Regions from separate parts of the Undibacterium sp. SXout7W genome, predicted to be linked through region 3. Evidence: predicted binding sites of a transcription regulator. Region 3 holds the regulator's gene; each other region holds the start of a gene.

Region 1 (7,870 bases), on a different contig from region 3:
TCTTTGGGAATGGCTGCCGTGTTTAACGCAATAAACGGCTGCGAGGAACGGGGACTATGTTTGTGTAATGCCCTGGCAACAAGCTCTTTGCCGCTTCCAGATTCACCCGTAATCAAAACGGTGACATTCGATTGAGACAGTCGTCCGATCGCACGAAATACATCTTGCATCGCGGGTGCTTGCCCCAGTATTTCGGGGGTTTCCGATATCGTCTGTTCAACACTGGATTCACGCAAGCTCTCATCCAGAGCACGGCGAATCAACTCTACGGCCTTATCAAGATCAAACGGCTTGGCAAGATACTCAAAAGCACCGCCCTGAAAAGCTGCGACTGCAGAGTCCAGATCTGAAAACGCAGTCATGATAATCACTGGAAGCCCTGGATGCTTTGCCTTTACTGTTTGCAACAACTCCAGTCCAGACGCACCATGCATACGGATATCAGAAACGAGCACCTGAGGCGTATCGTTCTGCAGTGCAAGCATGGCATCACGTGCATTCGTAAAACTTTTTGTAATGAGACTCTCACGGGCCAAGGCTTTTTCAAGCACCCAGCGAATTGAATCGTCATCATCCACTATCCAGATTGGTTTCATATTGTCGTCTAACTGTCAGGTTTAAACATATCGGTTGGGAACAGCGCTTTTGACGCCATTATTTTTTCCACTCCCCTGCTTCAAGGCAGTGGAATCAGGATTCTGAAATCCGTATATCCGGGCCGGCTCTCACATTCGATGACACCCATATGTTGCTCAACGAAAGTTTGTGCCAAAGTCAGCCCCAGACCGCTACCGCCATCTCTTCCTGATACCAGAGGATAAAAAATGCGGTTACGAATCTCGGGAGGAATTCCAGGACCGTTATCAATGATATGCAAATCTAATGCCAGCCTATAGCGCACTTTCGCCAGAGTGATTTGACGCACTACCCGCGTCTTGAAGATCAGACGCGCGTCACCCTGTCGGATACGCTCATTGAGTGCTTGTGCAGCGTTATGCGCGATGTTTAACACGGACTGAATCAGTTGCTCTTTATCCCCCCGAAACTCTGGAATCGACAGGTCGTAGTCACGCATGATAGATAAACCCTGCGGAAACTCAGCGACGATCAGACTTCTTACCCTCTCGCATACTTCGTGGATATTCACATCACCAACAATATGCGGCAAGCGGTGAGGAGCCAATAAACGATCAACCAGCGTTTGTAAACGATCAGCCTCTTTGATAATAACCTGCGTATATTCGCGCAGTTCACGCAAGTGTCGCTCTGGTAACTCAAGTTCAAGCAATTGGGCTGCGCCACGGATACCGCCAAGAGGATTCTTAATCTCGTGAGCAAGATTACGAATAAGCTCTTTATTCGCCTTGCTTTGATCCAGCATTCGCTCTTCACGATCCAGTTTGAGTTGCTGAACGTTCTCTCGCAATTCGATCAATACTGGCATCTCAGGATTATCCAAGGCGGTCACGATACTATGAACATGCAAGGGCTCTCGCCCGACACGCTCCAAAGTCAAATCCTGACGTTTATCCGCAAATTGATGCTCTACCGCCTGATGAAATACCGCCAATAGTTCATTACCATTTAAAAACAAATCACCAAGTTTCTGATGCGTCAGTGATTTAAACGAACTATCCAGCAAGCTTTCGGCCGCTGCATTCGCAAACATAATGCAGCCATCTGGATTTAATACAATGACGGCAGACGTCAGTAAGTCCAGGCCAGCAAATGATGTAAGAAGAGTTTTCAAGATGATCCATAAAAAAAGGTCGCCAATAGCGACCCAGTTAGGCAAGCATCATGCCTGCAACATACTGATGATGTATAAAACCAGCATGGAATAGGTAAAATTATTTCAAATTACTAAGTTCACGGCGGAGCGCTTCTATGTTTTTTTCGGTGCGTGCAATATTTTCTTTCATCATTGTGGTGCGTTCCTGATACTTGGCAAAATTACGCTCATCACCGCGACGTTCCGGCTCACCATTGTTGTACTCCTTTTTCAGGTCAGCCAATTTTTGCTCTTCCGTTTTTAACTCATCCTGAAGAATTTGTTTGCGATCTGAATCACGAGCTTTTTGCGTTCCCTCATCCACCTTCGGAAAATCAGAAGGTCCGGCAGAAGTCTTGGCACCTTGCGTCTTTTTTGTCGCAGGTGGTAACACGGGAGCTGGTACGACAGTGATGCCGGGCAAGTCGACGCGCTTACACCCTTTCGTCGCGCCCGTGTTTTTGTATTCTTTTTTACCGTTCTCGTCCACACACAAATACACATCTGCCTGCGCATAAGCAACGCCTTGTGCGCAGAGGATAAAAGCCAGGCCAATCAAGAGTCGGTTCATATCAAAACAATCATTAATGACAGGCATCTAGTGTATGTCATGCCGCGAAGCAGCACAATTACTGGAACCAGACTGTGCAAATAAAAAAAGCGGGGTTTCCCCCGCTTTTGGTAACTCATCTCAATTACAGAGAGTAGTACATATCGAATTCAGCTGGATGTGTCGTCATGCGCATACGCTGTACATCTTGCATTTTCAATTCGATGTAAGCATCAATCATGCTGTCGCTGAACACACCACCACGTGTCAAGAATTCACGGTCTTTATCCAAAGCTTCCAACGCTTGCTCCAGAGAATGGCAGACTGTTGGGATCAACGCGTCTTCTTCTGGTGGCAAGTGATACAGATCTTTAGATGCAGCTTCGCCCGGATGAATCTTGTTCTGAACGCCGTCCAGACCCGCCATCATCAATGCAGAAAAGCACAGGTATGGATTTGCCAGAGGGTCCGGGAAACGTGCTTCAACACGACGACCTTTTGGATTAGCAACATAAGGGATACGAATCGAGGCAGAACGGTTTTTAGCAGAGTAAGCCAATTTTACTGGTGCTTCATAACCTGGAACCAAACGCTTGTAAGAATTGGTACCTGGATTCGTGATCGCGTTCAGTGCGCGAGCGTGCTTGATGATACCGCCGATGTAATACAGTGCAAAATCAGACAAACCAGCGTAGCCATCACCTGCAAACAGGTTTTTGCCATCTTTCCAGATAGATTGGTGAACGTGCATACCAGAGCCGTTGTCGCCAACGATAGGCTTAGGCATGAAAGTCGCTGTTTTACCGTAGGTATGAGCAACATTCCATACAACGTATTTCAGATTTTGCGTCCAATCAGCACGCTCAACCAATGTAGAGAATTTAGTGCCGATCTCATTTTGACCTGCGCCAGCTACTTCATGGTGATGTACTTCGACTGGAATGCCCAAAGATTCCAGAATCAGACACATTTCAGAACGCATGTCCTGGAAGCTGTCGACTGGTGGAACTGGGAAGTAACCGCCTTTAACTGTTGGACGATGACCAGTATTGCCACCTTCCAGTTTTTCGCCTGTCGTCCAGGAAGCTTCTTCAGAATCAATCTTCACGAAGCAACCAGACATATCGATTTTCCAGCGAACGCTGTCAAAAATAAAGAATTCTGGTTCTGGTCCAAAAAACGCTGTATCGCCGATACCGGAGGATTTCAGATATGCCTCAGCACGTTTCGCGATGGAACGTGGATCACGGTCATAACCTTTACCATCTGCTGGCTCGATAACGTCGCATTGCATGAACAATGTCGTTTCTTCCATAAACGGATCGATATTTGCTGTATTTGGATCTGGCATCAAAATCATGTCAGATGCTTCGATACCTTTCCAGCCTGCGATAGACGAGCCGTCAAATGCGTGGCCAGATTCGAATTTATCGATATCGAACTGGGAAACTGGAACAGTTACGTGCTGTTCTTTGCCTCGTGTATCAGCAAAGCGGAAATCAACGAATTTAACTTCGTTGTCTTTCGCCATTTTCAAGACTTCTGCGGCTGTCATTGCCATGTGAAACTCCTCAAATAGAGCTAAAAATAAATTCGGAAATTGCTGAGTTATTTTGCCTGCCAAATAAACTGCGCTAAATCTTTACAGAAAAATATGACGGTCAAACTCAATAGGCAATGATAGCAGAATCCATGCCATCTTCCAGATTAACTGTCTCAAATAAGTTTTTTTCTAAATACTTGTTTTTGTGCTGATTTCTGGACTAAACAGAAGGATGAGAATCAGAATATCCAAAATAACAACGCACAAAATAAGTGCAAAACAAATAAAATGAATTATTTTGGTGCATTTATATTTGCAGGAATTAATTATGCACTTATTTGGTGAAATAACAGGGCTTATACTTCATGCAAGTAAGAACAAAAATTATAAAATTGGCACATGAAATTTTTTGCCACTAAACATCAGACTTATTCACCTAACATGGAATGTGAAACGCAAATACATAAGCGTATTATTTCAATTAATTACTTAATTTACTGCCTGAATTAATTTCCAAAAAGAAATTGATTTAAATCAATTATAATTTCCTTTTACTTAAATGAGATTGACTCTCATTTAATCGACAGTTATTGTTTGCAACTCGACAATAACTGCGCACGCCAGCAAATCGCTTAATCATTGCGTAATATATTATTAACGCAGTAATTTGTCTTTCGTCATCATTGAACATGTCTCCGCTGCCATCTTATTTTTCAAAAAGGCCATCTTTTTATTCTATTCTGACATTTTTTTTGTCGGTGATTGCCTGCTGCGGAATTATTCTCGAATTTGAAAAAATTCAACGCAAGGAAGAAAGAACATTTACCAATGATCTGGCTCGCGTTCATGCACATTCACTACAAAGAAATATAGAACAGGCATTGTCTGCAACCTACGCACTTGCTGCATTAATCGTAGATAGCAATGGGAACATTGATCATTTTGACTCATTTGCAGCTGAAATATTGACCTATCACACTGGAGTGAGTGCGCTGTATGCAGCACCCGGTGGAATTACCAGCAATGTTGTACCCCGGTCCTGGAAAGCAAAAGGTACGGGCATTAATTTGCTAACAGATTCAAACAGAAAGTCGGAAGCACTACTTGCTCGTGATACAGGGCAATTGACCTTAGCTGGCCCATTAGAATTAACGCAAGGCGGCATGGGAGTAATTGGTCGCCTCCCTATTTTCCTGACAAATGAAGAAGGGAAAAAGCAGTTTTGGGGATTAGTATCGGCTGTTATTTCCTTACCCAAAGTAGTCTCTGATGCAGCGTTGCCGCAACTGGAACAACGTGGATACGAATACAAGTTATGGCGTATTAACCCCATCAACGGTGCTCAACAAATCATCACTCAAAGTGATGAGTACAAACCGGAAGAAACAATCAAACAAGCCTTTCATCTTCCTAATGCCGTCTGGACGCTGGAGGTATCCAGTCATACAAATAATCATGTTCCATATCGATTAATTATCAATATTTTATTAGGCCTGGTGTTCAGCAGCATGCTTGCCTACCTCGTGCAATTATTGCTTGCCATACGAGAGCAAAAAAAGGGTTTGCACATCGCTATTGCGCAACGAACGGCAGAGTTGGAAGCAAGTGAAGCAGACCTCAACAGAGCCCAGACCATCTCAAAAACTGGTAGCTGGATCTCTACTCCGGATTATCAGCATATCCGCTTCTCCAAAGAAGCTCGCAGAATATGGCACTTACCTCCGGAACAAAAAGTAAGTTGTAAATTAATACTGGAGCGCATACATCCTGAAGATAAAGCTGCAGTTAAATTAGCATGGAAAAATGTTTCTGCGGAGAGTGGCTGCGCGCTGGAGCACAGAATCATCATCAATGATCAGATTCGCTGGATACATTCCCAAATTGAATTTGATAAAGATGAAAATGGACAGGTGAAGCATCACTTAGGTATCGTGCAAGATATTACTGATCGCAAACAAGCTGAAGACGATCTGCGGATTGCTGCAATTGCATTTGAAGGTCAGGAAGGCATGGTCATCACTGATGCACAGAGAAAAATTCTACGCGTTAATCACGCCTTTACCCGCATCACCGGCTATCGCCGCGAAGAGGCTATCGGCAAAACAACCAGTCTCCTGAAGTCGGGCTTGCACGGGGACAGCTACTATATTGAGATGGCCAGCCAATTAGAAACATCTGGTTATTGGCAGGGTGAAATCTGGAATCGCCGAAAAAATGGGGAAGTCTATCCCGAATGGCTGACGATCACGGCTGTCAAATCTGCCGATGGTCACACGGTTAATTACGTCGGCACGATGCTCGACATCACGCAGCGCAAAGCGACAGAAGCAAAACTCGAACACCTTGCCTATCATGATCCTCTGACCGGCCTTCCCAATCGCCGGCTGTTGCTTGACAGATTACAACATGCGTTGATTGCCAACACGCGCAGCAAGCGTTACGGTGCGATTTTGTTTCTTGATCTCGATAATTTCAAAACAATTAACGACACCAGTGGTCATGGGAAAGGTGATTTATTATTGCAACACGTTGCAAAACGCCTGGTCAATAGCGTACGCAAGGGCGATACCCTGGCAAGACTGGGGGGAGATGAATTTGTTCTGATTTTGGAAGATTTGAGCGATAACATTCGTGACGCAGCAATTGAAGCCAAATTCATTACCACCAACATACTGGCCGATCTGAAGCATCCGTATGAACTCGACCATCTGGAATACCATAGCAGTGCCAGCATCGGTATTGCCTTGTATGGGCAGCACAACGAATCTGCCGAAGAACTACTCAAACAAGTAGAAGTTGCCATGTACGAAGCCAAATCAGAAGGTGGCAATTCTCTGTGCTTCTTTGATCCCGATATGCTTAACATCGTCAGCGCACGTGCGGCGATGGAGAGCGATATGCGCATCGGTATCGCTCAGGAGCAATTCGTTCTGTATTACCAACCGCAAATTAACCACCAAGGAAAATTGATCGGTGCTGAAGCCCTGATACGCTGGGTACACCCACAAAAAAATCTGATTTCCCCTGCCGAATTTATCCCACTGGCCGAGGAGTCTGGACTCATTTTGCCTCTTGGCGCCTGGGTACTGCGCTCAGCCTGTCAGAAACTACGCGAATGGGGGCAATCAGCGCATACAGCAGAATTGACGCTGGCAGTGAATGTCAGCGCACGCCAGTTTCGACAAGTCGATTTTGTTGAACAAGTGCTTTCAGTGATACGAGAAGTAGGTATCGATGCGCGTTGCCTCAAACTTGAATTAACAGAAAGTCTGCTGGTAGAAAATATCGAAGAAACTATCGCAAAAATGAATTTACTGAAATCCTACGGTGTTGGATTTTCACTTGATGATTTTGGTACAGGCTATTCTTCTTTATCTTATTTAAAACGCCTACCGCTTGATCAATTAAAAATTGATCAATCATTTGTCCGCGACATCCTTATCGATACCAACGATGAAGTGATTACCAAAACAATTATCGGTCTGGGTCAGAGTCTTGGATTAACTGTTATTGCGGAGGGCGTGGAAACGGATGAACAACGCACAATACTTCAGGCTCAAGGCTGTCAAGCGTTTCAAGGCTATCTGTTCGGCAAACCCAATCCTGACATCGCCACAGAAATAAACTCCTACGGTAAGCCAGCAGACTACCAAGCTTGATAGCATCATGCATAATTGCGAACAGACCAAGAACATTTCATATCGAGGCAATGCATCATGACAACCACTTATTTACATATCGCTCGCCAACGCGGTCACGAACAATCGCTTCCCTATGCCGGCGCTGTCAACCCCGAAGAGGCTTATCAACTCCTGCAACAGGCTCCTCAGATATTACTCATAGATGTGCGTACAAATGCAGAGCGCGATTGGGTTGGCAGAGTAGAACTGCCGATAGAACAACATCATGCAGTTCAATGGAGCCTGTATCCTGAAGGTATCCCAAACCCAGAATTTATACAGCAATTAACTACCATCACGTCCGACAAAAATACGACGCTGTTATT
Region 2 (7,870 bases), on a different contig from region 3:
TCCAGCAAGCGTATCGCCAAAATCGCCTTCACAGGCGAAACCGGCACTGGTCGTCTGATCATGCAATACGCAGCGCAAAATCTGATTCCAGTCACGCTGGAACTGGGTGGAAAATCACCAAACATTTTCTTTGCAGATGTGATGGATCAGGACGATGCATTCTTTGATAAGTGTCTCGAAGGCTTTGCGATGTTCGCGTTGAACCAAGGTGAAGTCTGTACCTGCCCTTCCCGCGTATTGATTCAAGAATCGATTTACGAGCGTTTCATGGAGCGTGCAGTCAAGCGTGTTGCCGCCATCAAACAAGGCAATCCACTCGACAGCTCAACCATGATCGGTGCGCAAGCATCTCAGGAACAGCTCGAAAAAATCCTGTCCTACATGGATATCGGCAAGCAAGAAGGCGCTACATTACGTATTGGTGGCGCTCGTCAGCAACTGGGTGGCGACTTCGAAGGCGGCTACTATGTTCAGCCGACTATTTTTGAAGGCAATAACAAGATGCGCATCTTCCAGGAAGAAATCTTTGGCCCAGTCGTGTCTGTCACCACCTTCAAAGATGAAGCCGAAGCACTGGAAATTGCCAATGATACGTTGTACGGCCTTGGCGCTGGCTTGTGGACTCGTGATGGCTCCCGCGCTTTCCGCGTAGGTCGTGGCATACAGGCTGGTCGTGTCTGGACTAACTGCTATCACCTGTATCCTGCTCACGCAGCATTTGGTGGCTACAAGCAGTCTGGTATCGGCCGTGAAAATCATAAGATGATGCTGGATCACTACCAACAAACTAAAAATCTGCTGGTCAGCTATAGCCCGAATGCTCTCGGATTCTTCTGATTCAACTTTGTTGCTGACAAAGTAATGCACTGACTGACCGCAGACCCGGCTCCTTACCGGCTCTGCGGTTTTTTTCTGGATACTGAGATGATAATGAACACCATCAACAACATCGTTGCTACAGAAGACGCCATATCTCTGCTCATGAGCCTCAAGAATCAATACGGACCATTGATTCTATTGATGTCTGGCACAGTTGAAGAAGGTAGTTTGCCTATGTGCTATCAGCAGCATGAACTGCATCTCGGTCCAGACAGTATTTATGTCGGAGAAATAGGTGACACTCCTTTCTTCATGACGTCTGAGCAGCTGTCATACTGGAAAGATACGAACCTGAAAATTGATATCGCTCATATTGAAATGAATGTCGATACCGATGTCAACGTGGATGAGGAAATCAGTTCTTTTGACGACGCTATCAAAAGACGTTTCCTGACTTGCTCTGACATGTGTGATGAAGAAGAAAATTTATTATTGGAAAAATTTTTTCTGCCGGGCCGCAGATAACAACTAAGCTATTTCAATCTTACTCATAAGCTCCTAACAACACGCTCATCAATACACGCATCGTCATACAGAAGCCGCTATCACGCGGCTTCTTTGCTTTTCAGGATTGGAATGTATCTCCTGTAGAAACAGAGAAAACAAGGTATCAGGTGTTTCATCGGCATCTGTCATGTTTTGAAACACTGCCCATTTTTGACGCAACATTTATTCTGAAAAACCGTCTTTTTTCGCCCTTTTCAGCATGATTAACGCAGAAAAAAGATGGCACGCAGATTGCGTAGTTAAGCGCAGGGGTTGATCTGATCAAGACAGTACCCTCAAAAAAATGACTCATAGAGCCACCAATAAAATAGGAGCAGCATATGTACAAGAAAATATTAGGGACACTGATTCTAAGCACGCTTTCCGGAGCCATGACGGCACATGCCGCAGGTGTCACGGATGCGATGATTGCGAATGACGCAAAATCTGGCAATGACGTTTTATCTTACGGTATGGGTACTGAGGGTCAACGTTATTCTGCGCTGACACAGATCAATACCAAAACCGTTTCCAAGTTAGTACCGGCATGGTCATTTTCTTTTGGTGGTGAAAAACAGCGTGGACAAGAATCACAACCATTAATCCATAACGGAAAAATGTTTGTCACAGGTTCCTACTCACGTATTTTCGCTCTGGATATGAAGACCGGTGCCAAATTATGGAAGTACGAACATCGTCTTCCTGAAGGCATCATGCCTTGCTGCGATGTGGTAAACCGTGGTGCTGCCCTGTATGACAATCTGGTCATCTTCAGCACGCTGGATGCCCAATTAATCGCTTTGGATCAGGATACAGGTAACGTCGTCTGGAAAGAAAAAGTGGACGACTATGCAGCTGGCTACTCTAACACTGCTGCGCCGCTGATCGCCAAAGGTCTCTTGCTGACAGGTGTATCCGGTGGTGAATTTGGTGTCGTTGGCCGCGTTGAAGCCCGCGACCCACGCACAGGACAATTGGTATGGGTGCGTCCTACAGTCGAAGGCCACATGGGCTATAAATTCGATAAAGACGGCAAAAAAACAGAAATCGGTATTTCTGGCACGACCAATAAAACCTGGCCTGGTGACTTGTGGAAAACGGGTGGTGCAGCAACCTGGCTGGGCGGTACATTTGATGCAAAAACTGGTCTGGCCTACTTCGGTACTGGCAACCCTTCTCCATGGAACAGCCATTTGCGTCCTGGTGACAACCTCTACTCCTCTTCCACTGTGGCGATCGATGTGGCGACTGGCCAGATCAAATGGCATTATCAGACAACGCCGCACGATGGCTGGGATTATGACGGCGTGAATGAGTTTGTCACTTTTGACATGGGTGGAAAACGTCTGGGCGGAAAAGCCGACCGTAACGGTTTCTTCTACGTGATCGATGCAACGACAGGTAAGCTGGAAAATGCCTTCCCATTCGTGAAGAAAATTACCTGGGCAACCAGTATTGATTTGAAAACTGGTCGTCCTAATTTTGTTGATGCCAATCGTCCTGGCGATCCGACAAAAGGTGATGGAAAAACAGGCTCGACGGTCTTTGCTGTTCCGTCTTTCCTCGGTGGTAAAAACCAGATGCCAATGGCATATAGCCCTAAGACCAATCTGTTCTATGTGCCTGCCAATGAATGGGGCATGGAAATCCACAATGAGCCAGTCACTTACAAAAAGGGCGGTGCTTATCTGGGTGCGGGCTTTACCATCAAGACATTGCATGATGACTACATCGGTGCTTTGCGCGCGATGGATCCTAAAACAGGCAAAATCGTTTGGGAAAACAAAAATGCCGCTCCACTCTGGGGTGGTGTCATGTCTACAGCTGGCGATCTGGTCTTTTACGGAACACCAGAAGGCTTCCTGAAAGCACTTGATGCACGTACAGGTAAAGAACTGTGGAAATTCCAGACTGGCTCCGGCGTAGTTGCTCCTCCAATCACTTGGCAAGAAGGTGACACACAATATGTTGCCGTTGTCTCCGGTTGGGGTGGTGCAGTTCCTTTGTGGGGCGGTGACGTTGCCTCTAAAGTTAACTACCTGGAACAAGGCGGTTCTGTATGGGTATTCAAGCTTGCATCTAAATAAGATTTTGCTGAACTCCATTTCATAGTCACGATTGCGAAGCGATCCGGAATTGGTCTCTCCACCTCTTCCGGCTTTGGCTGGCAGATTACTCTGCCAGCTTTTTTGTCATTCGAACGCAAAAAAAACAACGAGGAGCCGATAAAGCTCCTCGTTACACAAATCCTCGTTACACAAAATCACCTGTTCACTTTCACCGAGTCACTTCATCAACACAACAGGTGCCCAACCGCTGTCATGACCGGGGCAATCTCCATTGATTATCCCTCCAGATACACTACCTGCCCTGTACGCGCCGCATCAATAATTGCCTCGGTTATTCGCAGATTGAGTAAGCCATCCCGGACAGTCACCAAAGGCTCAGCGTCGCCCTTTATTACGCGGATAAAATGCTCCATCTGTAACTTCAATGGATCAGCTCTGACCAGTCCAACTGTTCCCACTTCAAATTCCTTCCACCAAGAACGATCTTCAGGACGCGGATAGGTTTTCAAACGCATTGTTGGTATCGATAAGCTACCATTGGTTCCCGTAACGACATAGCAGTCTTCATCGTGATAGCTGGCATAAGCTTTGTTTTCCTGTGACGTCTGCTCCCAGCTGCGGGCACAGGCAGCGGTATCTGACAACATGAAATTTCCCAGAACACCGTTAGCAAATCTCAGATTAATCGCCACTGTATCTTCCACATCAAATTGACGGGTAGCGTGGCTGGAAAATGCCTGTACCGCGACGATATCGCCGCAGAGCACGCGCAAATTATGCACTTCATGAATCATATTCAGCAGCAAAGGGCCACCACCCACCTGTGCCCGCCATGGTCCATCCCGAAAATACTGATCCGGTTTCATAAATGTCGCGCTTCCCATGACGCTGACCAGCGTTCCTAACTGACCAGAAGCGATCACTTGTCTGGCCTTGTGCATAATCGGGCTATGCGCACGATGATGTCCTATCAGTATTTTTGCACCCGTTTGCTGACTGATCTTGAGTAGGGACTCGCCTTCAGCCACTGAAGTCGCTACAGGTTTTTCCAGCAAAACAGGCAAACCTGCACTGATACATTGCAATGCTTGCGGCACATGCAACGGGTTCGGCGTCGCCAACACAATCGCATCGGGCTGACCCGATGCCAGCATGTCATCGATAGAGGAAAAACAGCGAACACCAGCCTGTTTTGCCAGTATCTGTGCGGCTGGCGATGGATCGACAATGCTGGCAAGTTCTGCCTCTACGCAGGCTTGTATCACGGCAATATGCGCCTGACCAATCACGCCTGCGCCGGCAACACTGATCCGTTTTTTACTGTTTTTAAGATGAGAATCTTGCACTGCTTATCTCCTGATGCCCACGATTGGCGATGGATATATGTGATGAGTATCAAATAATCCGGCATCTGTCAGAAAAACAGCTGCCAGATAAAAACGCGGTATAAAAAGAGGCAGTACCCGGAAATGAAGTCGGAACGTCGTCAGTGCTCATCAGTTCCGGTCAGTGCTCTTTCGTGCTATTCGGCACCAGCTAGCGACGTCCAACTGCCGTTTTCCCGTTGTGATTGCGTGCAAGCGGCAATGAAACGCATACCGGCAACGCCATCAGCAATACCAGGACACAATCGTGCGCTATCCGCCGCAGCACGACCAGCGCGGCGGGCACGTATCAGTTCTGCCGCATCGCTGTAGATATTGGCAAAGGCTTCCAGCTGCCCTTCTACCTGCCCTGCTTTCATTCTGGTGGCAGCCGCAGCATCTTCACCTAACCATGCTTCTCCGCGTCGTAAAATGAAATGCGGAGCGTGTTGTGGACGTATCACCAGCAGATCCGGATCTTCCTGATGCCAGGAAAGAGAGCCGGTTGAACCAAACACACGGATTTGTAACCCCTGGCGATGCCCGGCAGCCACAAAACTGGCCCATAACATGCCGCGGACACCTTCGTTCAGTCTTAACAGCACGTGTGCATTATCATCAGAGACCCGACCTGGCACCATCGTCGTCAGATCGGCACAAACTTGCTCAACTTCCAGTCCCGTCACGAAACGCAGCAAATGATGGGCGTGTACACCAACGTCTGCTAATATCGCAGAGGCACCAACTGTATTGGCATCGGTTCGCCAGGCCATGCGTTTCAGACCTTGTTGTTCCAGTAAATCAGCACCAAAGGCACCGGCATGCTCTACCTGCACCAATCGGACCTGGCCAATCTCGCCTGCTGCAATACGTGCACGAGCTTCCCTGGCCATAGGAAAACCACTGTAGTTATGAGTCAATACAAAGGTACAGGAATGTTCGGCTACATATTGTTGCAAGCTCAACGCTTCGTGGAGATTGGTCGCCAATGGTTTGTCGCAAATGACATCGATGCCATGTTCAATGAAGACGCGGCTGACAGGCACATGCAACATGTTCGGCACCATAATGACTGCGACGACAATGCCGTCAGCCCGCTGTGATTCGCTCTCAGCCATCTGCTGATAATTGCTGTAGATACGATCCTCCGCAATACCATAAGCGCGCCCGGCGGCAAAATTACGTTCAGGGTTAGAAGAAAATACACCTGCGACTAATTGATAATGACCATCAAGTTGGGCAGCGTAACGATGGGTGGCAGCGATTCCCGATTCAAGACCTCCTCCGATAAATCCAAGAGGTAAGCGTTCTGAAGGGTTGGCAAGTGTTTGATGTGTTTTCATACAACCAGAATACTATGAACCAAATTAATTTCCATTAGCGGATAACGTCATTTACAATTCACTTATGGTGAATAATAAATGGGATTTAGTGGATTTAAGAGTGTTCTGCCAAGTGGCGCAACGCTCCAGCTTTGTCGCCGCCGCGTCGCATCTGGGCATTTCGCCTGCGTATGTCACAAAACGCATTCTGAATCTGGAAAAAGCGCTGGGTGTCAGCCTGTTCCACCGGACAACACGCAGGGTGCTGATCAGCGATGCTGGTGAGGCGGCCTATACCTGGGCAAAAAAAGTGCTGGCTGCCGCAGATGAATTCGGCGAAATTGCTGGTGGTCCTGACGTTGCTCCCTCGGGATTACTTCGTATCAGCAGCAGCTTACGACTGGGACGCAACCATATTTCTCCAATACTGGCATTGCTAAATGAGATGTATCCGTCGCTGGAAATATGGCTGGAACTGATGGATCGCCGGGTTGATATGCTGGGTGAAGGATTTGATATTGATGTCCGGATGGGCGACGTCAATGAGCCACATCTGATCGCCCATCCGGTTGCCAGCAATGCACGAGTGCTTTGCGCTGCTCCGGGGTATCTGTCAAAACGAGGGCGTCCGAAATGTCTGGCAGACTTAACCAGCCATGACTGTCTGCTATATCGCGATCGGAATCAGACCTTTGGTGTCTGGCGCATGTCGGGGCCGAATGGTCTGGAGTCAACCAAGGTCACAGGCCCCATGGGGTCGAATCATGCTGATATCGTGTTGAATTGGGCGTTGGAAGGACGTGGCATCATTTTACTTGCCAGTTGGGACGTTGCCGCTTTGCTCAATAGCGGCAAGTTAGAACGGGTACTACCGGATTATCACCAGCCAGCCGATATTTGGGCAGTAACACCTGCGCGGCTTGATACATCCACCAAATTAAGAATCTGCACGCAATTCCTGATCAGTCACCTGCGACAAGGTCCGCATGCGGTTAATACTTCTATACGCTGAACGGATCAAAGCATCACGGTAGATGCTGTCGCTGATGAATGACAGCATCCGGCACACATATAGCGTAGTAGTACGCTGATGAACAAACGATCAAAATCAAACGGGTTGAATTTTCCGATAGATAGTATTGCGTGATACACCCAGTGCACGCGCAGTCGCAGACACGTTACCGCTATGTGCTTCCAGCGCTTTCTGTATCACTGATAACTCCACGTCTTCCAGCGTGCTGCCACTGCTGACGGCAGTTTCGGTCACGACTTTACTGTTACTCGTCTGAATCAAGGCAACATCTTCCAGGAAGTCGTCAGGCAGATGTTCCATTCTGATTTCATGATCATCGCCAGCCATCACCATGGCAGTACGCAATAAATTGGTCAACTGACGGAAATTACCTGGCCAGTTGTGTGCACGGAACATACGCATGATTTCTGGAGCAATGACGTAGCGATGACCATTACCCTCTGCCAGCAATAACTTTTCGATCACCACCTCAAGATCAGTACGTTCCCGCAAAGGAGGTAATTTAACCACCAGCCCATTCATACGATAATAAAGATCGTCCCGGAACTGATTTTTTGCGATCATCTCCCGCAAATTACGGTTAGTTGCGCAAGTCAGCGCCACATTCACGGGTATCGATTTAGTACTACCCAAAGGGGTGACCATACGTTCTTGAAGTACACGCAATAATCTGGCCTGTAAATTCAGGGGCATATCACCGATTTCATCCAAAAACAG
Region 3 (7,870 bases):
GCCCGTGCGGCAAGTATCCTGAACTTTGTCGGCCTGGCAGATCTGGCCAATGAAGAAGCACGTAATTTGCCTTACGGTAAGCAGCGTTTGCTCGAAATCGGTCGCGCATTGGGATTGAATCCGCAATTGCTGTTGCTGGATGAACCAGCGGCGGGTCTGACCGCTCCGGATATCAAAGAGTTAATCGCGATCATCCGTAAAATCCGTGAACATGGCATCACTATTATTCTGATTGAGCATCATATGGACGTGGTGATGTCGATTTGCGATACGGTGACTGTGCTCGATTTTGGTCAGAAGATTGCCGAAGGCAAACCGGCTGAGGTGCAGGCTGATCCGAAAGTGATCGAAGCCTATCTGGGTGGTAGTGTCAGTGATGAACTTGGTGCAGCAACTGCAACCGCCTAAGGAGACAAATCATGTTATCTATTTCAAATTTGCACGCTGCGTATGGCAAGGTCGAAGTGTTGCACGGAATTTCCTTAGATGTTCCTAAAGGCAAAGTGGTGACGTTGATTGGTTCTAACGGCGCTGGAAAAACCACGACAATGCGTGCGATTTCCGGCATGTTAAAACCTAAAGAAGGCAAAGTCACGCTGGCAGGGCAGGATGTAACGGGCATGGATTCGCATCGGATTGCACGCGCTGGTCTGGCACACTCGCCAGAAGGCCGTCGCGTATTTGCCACCATGTCGGTGACGGATAATCTGCTACTGGGCGCGTTTCCACGTTTCACTCGCTCGCGTCCGCGTGGCGATATTGAGAATGACCTGCAAAAGGCGATGGAACTGTTTCCTCGTCTGAAAGAGCGGCGACATCAACTGGCGGGGACTTTGTCCGGCGGTGAGCAGCAGATGCTGGCGATGGCGCGCGCTGTGATGCTCAATCCTGACGTCGTGCTGCTGGATGAGCCTTCGATGGGACTGGCGCCGATTCTGGTAGACGAGGTGTTCCGTATCATTCAGCGACTCAAGCAAGAAGGTACGACGATGTTGCTGGTGGAGCAGTTTGCTGCCGCAGCGTTGGCGGTCGCTGATTATGGTTACGTGCTGGAAAATGGCCGCATCTCAGTGCATGGTCCGGCAGCGAGCCTGCAAAATGACCCGGCGGTGAAGGCAGCCTATCTTGGTGGTGGCGCACATCACTGAGATAGACAGATACTCCCCCCATAAATTGATAAAAACAGGCCGACATCAATATAAAATAAGGCGTGTTTTTATATACTGAGGGGAGTATATTTTGGCCGTGGGAAGCAAAAAAAGGGCATGTATGCGAAATACATGCCCTTTTTGTTATGTTCCAGGGTGAGATGGCGTTGCTGGATTTAGTTCAGATGACGCAAGGGGTGGGCATGCTCTGGCCAGACCTGGCTGAAAAAACCTGCAACTTGTTCACTTGTCACTTCTGCCAGCGAGGTGGGTGACCATTGTGGTGTGTTGTCTTTATCCACAACCAGCGCACGCACGCCTTCCAGCACTTCGCCATGACGGAAGCAATGTCGCACCATATTGCGTTCCATACGCAAATCATCTGCGACAGACAACGTCGCACCGCGACGTAATTGTTCCAGCGTGACACACATCATCAACGGAGAACGTTTTTGCATCATTGCCAGGGTTTGCTGCCCAAAGGCATTGCTGTCGTTTTCCAGACGGCGGGCAATCTCTTGCACCTGATTGCCACTGAAGTGCTGGTCAATCACGTTGCGTTGCGCTGCCAGTTTGCTGTCCGCAGGCGCAGCCTGATCTGCAAATGTCGCTGCAAATGTGCGGATCGTATGGCGGATATCGGTGCGATTGGTGCTATCGGTGGTTTCCAGCAGTTGCATCAGGGCGGGTAACTCTGCTGTCGGAATAAACACGTCGGCCAGACCAGCATACAGCGCATCGGCTGCCCCGATGATTTCACCCGTCAGCCCCAGATAAGTGCCAATTTGTCCTGGCGTGCGCGACAGAAAATAGCCGCCGCCGACGTCAGGGAATAAACCGATATTCACCTCCGGCATCGCCATCTTGGTACGCTCAGTCACAATGCGCAGACCACAATCCGAACCAGCCTGGGCAATACCCATCCCACCGCCCATGACGACGCCATTCATCAGTGCAATATACGGCTTCGGATAAAAATGAATGACATGATTCAGCGCATATTCTTCAGTGAAAAAATCTTCCAGCAAAGCACTGTCGCCTGTCGGGGTTGCTGTACCTACATCGTAGAAAAAACGAATATCACCACCGGCGCAAAATGCTTTTTCACTGCTGCTGTAAATGAAGACAGCATTCACTTCGTCATTGTCTCGCCATTGCAACAGACTTTCAGTGATTGTACGTACCATGTCCAGCGATAAGGAGTTCAGTGCCTTCGGGCGATCCAGCATGATAAAGCCGATTTTGTTCCGGATAGAGGTGTGTACGTATTCGCTCATGAAAAATACCGTTGAGTAGTGTAGAGACAGACATTCTAACGTTGACGATCATCCTCGTCACGCGATTGCAGAGATCGCAAAAAAGGACGCAATATTGCGTCCTTTTTAAGTCTTCCCTAACCGCAGAAATTATGAGGCAGAGGCCGGATCAGGAATGTGCTTGATGGCATCATGCTGATGGTCCTGAATTTTATCTTTGTGTTTGATCACCTGACGATCAAGTTTGTCGATCAGGGTATCAATGGCAGAATACAGATCATGCGACAGACTTTCTACGTGGATATCTTTACCGCTGATGTGCAGGTTAATGTCCGCTTTATGTCGTTTTTCTTTCTCCCGGAGCTTATCGACCGTCAGAATAACGGCAATATCAATGACTTGGTCGAAGTGGCGCCGGATGCGTTCCAGCTTGGTATGTACATATTCACGAATTGCAGGAGTAACTTCGACGTGATGTCCACTGATGGTGAGATTCATACTGTGCTCCTATGGTGATGTTACTTGCTATAACGATGCGCTCATTTCATCGGAATTATTTTGAGCTAAATCATATATAGCAATTCAAACCGTGATTACAAGGACTACTTACAAAGATTTTCGCAAACTGACTGGTGGTATTTTGAGGGCTTCACGGTATTTGGCAACTGTCCTTCGGGCAATTACCATGCCCTGTTCACCCAGCATGTCTGCAATTTTACTGTCAGAGAGTGGGCTTTTCTGGTCTTCTGCTCCTATCAACTGCTTGATGAGTGCACGTATCGCGGTGGAAGATGCTTCGCCTCCTGTTTCCGTCGCGACATGGCTGCCGAAAAAATACTTCAACTCAAACATCCCATGCGGCGTCAGCATGTATTTCTGAGTCGTTACGCGAGAAATAGTGCTCTCGTGTAATCCTAGTGTATCAGCTATTTCGCGCAAAACAAGGGGGCGCATGGCAACAGCACCGTGAGTAAAAAAGTTGCGTTGTCTTTCCACTATCGCTTGTGCAACGCGCAAAATAGTATCAAAACGTTGCCGCATATTTTTGATCAGCCAGCGTGCCTCCTGCAATTGCGAACCCATGCCGGTTTCACCACGATTTTGTTTCATGATGTTGGCGTACATGCTGCTGACGCGCAGCTTTGGCATGACATCCTGATTCAGTAACACTTGCCAGCCATTGCCTGATTTTTTGACGATGACATCGGGTACGACGAAATCGGAATCCGTTTCTGCAAATACAGCACCAGGACGTGGTTTGCATTGGCGTATCACGGTCTGGGCCTCGCGCAAATCTTCGTCATCGCAATCGAGAAGTTTTTTTAGTTTGTTGAAATCCCGCTGGGCGAAAAGAGTGAGTTGTGTTTCTACAATCTGCAATGCCAGGCGACGCGTGACAAAGGCGATTTTGGGCATGCGTTTGATCTGCAATGCCAGACATTCCGCAGGTGTACGGGCACCGACACCCGGTGGATCAAAACTTTGCAGCATGGACAGTGCAAACGAGAGTTCTTCCAGTTCGACACCAAGTTCCAGCGGCAAACTGGCATGAATTTCTTCCAGCGTTTCGATCAGATAACCGTTGTCATCTATTGCATCGATAATCAGTTCAAGCAGCGCCCGATCACGTGGCTCGCGCAGATTCAGTCGCATCTGCTCCTGTAAATGCTCATGCAGTGTCGTGTGAGCAGATTCCAGTTGTGAACGGCCTTCGTCTTCTTCAGATGAATGCCCGCCCTGAGGCACGTCATCAAAGCTCCAGTCGTTATCGCTGGCACTGACGGCATCATTGATCGGGGCCGTATCGGCATCGCCACCAGCATCACTTGCAGCAGGCGCGTGCTCGTCTGTATTGCCTGTTGTTTGCATGCCAGCATCGGCATTCGTATTGTTGCTGGAAATGGCGCCATCTGCCAGCAGGCGTACGGCGTTGTCGAGTGGATCGTCGACACGTTCAAGCAAAGGATTCTCTACCAGAAGAGTTTCCAGTTCCTGATGAAGCTCCAGCGTCGACAATTGCAGTAATCGGATGGATTGCTGCAATTGTGGCGTCAGTGCCAGATGTTGTGAGGTACGTAGTTGCAGGCTTTGTTTCATGATGATTCCCGTCACATGCGGAAATGCTCTCCCAGATAGACCCGACGCACTGACTCATTTTGAATAATGTCATCTGGCTTACCGCTGGCCAGCACTGCGCCTTGATTGATGATGTAAGCGTGATCGCAGATTCCCAGCGTTTCACGCACATTGTGGTCAGTGATCAGCACACCTATACGACGTTCTTTGAGAAACCCCACGATACGTTGAATCTCAATCACGGCAATCGGATCGACGCCGGCAAACGGTTCATCCAGCAACACAAAACGTGGATTGGTTGCCAGTGCGCGGGCAATTTCCACGCGGCGACGTTCGCCTCCGGAAAGTGACAACGCCTGATTTTCACGAATTTTTTCGATTTGTAAATCAGCCAGCAAATTATTCAGACGCTGGTCGATTTCTCGACTATTTAAAAATTTTCCTTGCTCGTCTTTTTGCAATTCCAGTACCGCACGAATGTTATCTTCGACAGATAATTTCCGGAATACCGATGCTTCTTGCGGCAAATATGATAATCCCAGCGTGGCGCGCTGGTGGATCGGCAGGTGAGAAATATCCGTGCCATTGATGAGTATCTCGCCGGCATCGGAAGGAACCAGCCCGACGATCATATAAAACGAGGTGGTTTTACCGGCACCATTGGGACCCAGCAGGCCAACGACTTCTCCGCTCTTTACTTGCAGCGATACATCGCGCACCACTTGCCTCGCACCATAGCGTTTTTGCAGGCCTTGAATGATCAGGGTACTGTCGTTCACAGTCATCTCAGTTCACCTGTTTTTCTGGCTTTGGTTGCAATGTCAGCTTGATACGACCACCGCCCGGAATTTGTTGACCGCTGCTGGAGTTAGTGCCGATGAAGACATCGTTTTTACTGTCATAAGATAAAAATTCACCTTCCTGTTCCTGGGTGACTTTTTTTCCTTCCAGATATTTGACACGGGCTCTGGTGATGAATTTGACCAGCTCAGTTTTTTCATCGTATTCAGCACGTTCTGCTTCACCTTCTATCCATAAGTCCGGCCCGCCATCGCGTTTCTGACGAAAGGTAATAGTGGCACCTGGTTTGCCGTAGAGCGTTGCGTGCTGATGGCCGTCAGCGGCTTCGGTGACGACAGCACGCTCGGCTTTGACGATCAATGTACCGCGTGTCAGCTTGACATCGCCTGTCAGGGTGACGATATTTTTTTTACCATCACTGATAGAGTGTTCTGCTTCAATATTGGTTTCTTTGAGGCTGTCAGCTCTTTCGGCGTGGGCACTGCCGAACAGCAAAACACTGCTGGCGAGTATGCTCAGCAGTTGCCGGTATCGTTGACCAGCTTGTTTGTCTGCAACAGAGAGGGAGATATTCTGCAAGCGCATGGTGTGCTCTTTCTATTCTCTGGAATGTTGTGGGATGAGCGCTTTGCCAGATTTTTTCAGGCGTACGCGTACTTTGCTCATCAGTTGCATTTGTTGTGTGGCGTTATTCGCCAGCATACCTATCGCATTGGTTTCTGCATTGGCGGTGAGAATATTGACTGCCTTATCTGTCTTGATGATGTCGTCATCCGGCAATAGCATCAGATAGTCTGTCTGTAACTGCAAATAATGGGAATTCGGGCTTTCAGGGCGCTCCATGCTGACGTTGTCATATAAATGCACGACGTCATGTTCACGTTGTGGTGTGATCTCAGCGTTTTTTTCTTCTATGACAGCCTTGTCAGCACGAATGTGAACAGGCGTTTTTTCTTCATCAAAACTATTGATGCGTGGTTGCAGAATTTCAAAGCTGTCGGATTTCGGCAGATGAATCAGTCTGTCACCGGTGATGTGATAGTTGGGATTGTTGCTATTGGACAGGCGGATAAAGTTAAATTTTTCCACATAATAATCCGGCTCACTGCGCACCGAGGATTTATTCTGTTCGTCTTCACCCGAGCGGCGTAATACTTCCATCATCCAGAAACTGCCGAGCGCCACCACAGCCAGCAAAACAACGCCTAGCCAGATGCGGAAACGATCTGCAGTCAAGAGTGGTTTCATGATAAAAATTCTGCCAGAGCCTGATCGTATTTCCCCTGTGCCTGCAAGATAAAATCACAGACTTCGCGCGCTGCGCCTTTGCCGCCAGATTGGGTTGTCACATAATGAACCCGCTGACGTACTTCGAGATGGCCATTGGGCACACTGGCAGCAAATCCGACGCGTGTCAGCACCGGTAAATCGATCACATCATCACCGATGAAGCCACAGGCCTGCGCGGGAATTGATAAACGATTGATCAATTCCAGAAAAGCATTTTTTTTATCATGAATGCCCTGACAGATATGCGTGATGCCCAGATCTGTGGCGCGCTTTGTCACGATAGCGGAATTGCGTGCACTGATGATGGCCGTTTCCACACCATGCTGTTGTAATAGCTTGATGCCCTGACCATCCAGCACATTGAATGTTTTCAATGCTTCGCCTTCCGGCCCGAATTGCAGGCTGCCGTCAGTCAGGATACCGTCAACATCAAAAATCATCAGCCGGACTTGCGCCGCTCGTTGTTGTGCAGTCATCATCAGATTACCTTGGCACGCGTCAGGTCATGAATATGCAGAGCGCCAACCAGTTTTCCGCTGTCGTCAGCGACCAGTAACTGATTAATGCGATGGGTTTCCATCACTTCTACCGCCTCTACAGCGAGTTGCTCCGCACGTATGCTGCGCGGATTTTTGTGCATGACGTCGGCGATGCTGATTTGTGTGAAATCACGGACACTCTCCATCAGGCGGCGTAAATCACCATCAGTGAACACGCCGATGATGTGTTGTTGTTCATCGACTACGGCAGTCATTGCCATACCTTTTTTGGTGATTTCCAGTAAGGCGTTGACTAATGTGGTGTCCGGCGTTACTTGAGGGATGGCGTCACCAGTACGCATGACATCACGCACGTGTGTCAGTAAGCGGCGTCCAAGCGCCCCACCGGGATGTGACCGCGCAAAGTCTTCTTCCCTGAAGCCACGCGCATCCAGCACCGCGACTGCCAGCGCATCGCCCATCGCCAGCGTTGTGGTTGTGCTGGCCGTCGGTGCCAGGTTTAAAGGACATGCTTCTTTGCTAACGTAGACGTTCAGATGGACGTCGGCCAGTTTACCCAGACTCGACTGAGGATTGCCGGTGATCGCAATCAGTTTGACACCCAGTCGTTTGATAATGGGCAGGATGGACATCAATTCAGATGCTTCGCCAGAATACGATATCGCAATCAATACATCTTGCGGCGTCACCATGCCGAGATCACCGTGGGCAGCTTCTGCCGGATGAATAAAGAAGGACGGTGTGCCAGTGGATGCGAATGTGGCTGAGATTTTACGGGCAATATGACCGGATTTCCCGA

Evidence for each region. Region 3 encodes sigma-54, which starts transcription at its own class of promoters, with help from an activator protein. Its sites were predicted from a motif close to TGGCANGNAANCTGCTTT; they were not measured.
Region 1: the regulator sigma-54 is predicted to act here: its motif matches at 4,002-4,019, upstream of glnA (type I glutamate--ammonia ligase).
Region 2: the regulator sigma-54 is predicted to act here: its motif matches at 1,607-1,624, upstream of ACO0LB_RS11575 (PQQ-dependent methanol/ethanol family dehydrogenase).

Annotation. Positions count from the first base shown of each region.
Region 1 covers NZ_JBMPPF010000010.1:4,024-11,893, forward strand. The annotation lists gene ntrC (nitrogen regulation protein NR(I)) at 1-596, opposite strand, end outside; gene glnL (nitrogen regulation protein NR(II)) at 677-1,750, opposite strand; gene ACO0LB_RS11030 (DUF4124 domain-containing protein) at 1,851-2,342, opposite strand; gene glnA (type I glutamate--ammonia ligase) at 2,467-3,882, opposite strand; gene ACO0LB_RS11040 (EAL domain-containing protein) at 4,554-7,523, shown strand; gene ACO0LB_RS11045 (rhodanese-like domain-containing protein) at 7,581-7,870, shown strand, end outside.
Region 2 covers NZ_JBMPPF010000010.1:130,523-138,392, forward strand. The annotation lists gene adh (aldehyde dehydrogenase) at 1-837, shown strand, start outside; gene ACO0LB_RS11570 (DUF779 domain-containing protein) at 931-1,344, shown strand; gene ACO0LB_RS11575 (PQQ-dependent methanol/ethanol family dehydrogenase) at 1,707-3,452, shown strand; gene ACO0LB_RS11580 (Gfo/Idh/MocA family protein) at 3,710-4,780, opposite strand; gene ACO0LB_RS11585 (Gfo/Idh/MocA family protein) at 4,957-6,141, opposite strand; gene ACO0LB_RS11590 (LysR substrate-binding domain-containing protein) at 6,206-7,132, shown strand; gene ACO0LB_RS11595 (sigma-54-dependent Fis family transcriptional regulator) at 7,229-7,870, opposite strand, start outside.
Region 3 covers NZ_JBMPPF010000009.1:110,322-118,191, reverse strand. The annotation lists gene ACO0LB_RS10730 (ABC transporter permease subunit) at 1-408, shown strand, start outside; gene ACO0LB_RS10725 (ABC transporter ATP-binding protein) at 420-1,148, shown strand; gene ACO0LB_RS10720 (enoyl-CoA hydratase/isomerase family protein) at 1,325-2,425, opposite strand; gene hpf (ribosome hibernation-promoting factor, HPF/YfiA family) at 2,555-2,902, opposite strand; gene ACO0LB_RS10710 (RNA polymerase factor sigma-54) at 3,011-4,501, opposite strand; gene lptB (LPS export ABC transporter ATP-binding protein) at 4,513-5,265, opposite strand; gene lptA (lipopolysaccharide transport periplasmic protein LptA) at 5,267-5,866, opposite strand; gene lptC (LPS export ABC transporter periplasmic protein LptC) at 5,879-6,529, opposite strand; gene ACO0LB_RS10690 (KdsC family phosphatase) at 6,526-7,050, opposite strand; gene ACO0LB_RS10685 (KpsF/GutQ family sugar-phosphate isomerase) at 7,050-7,870, opposite strand, start outside.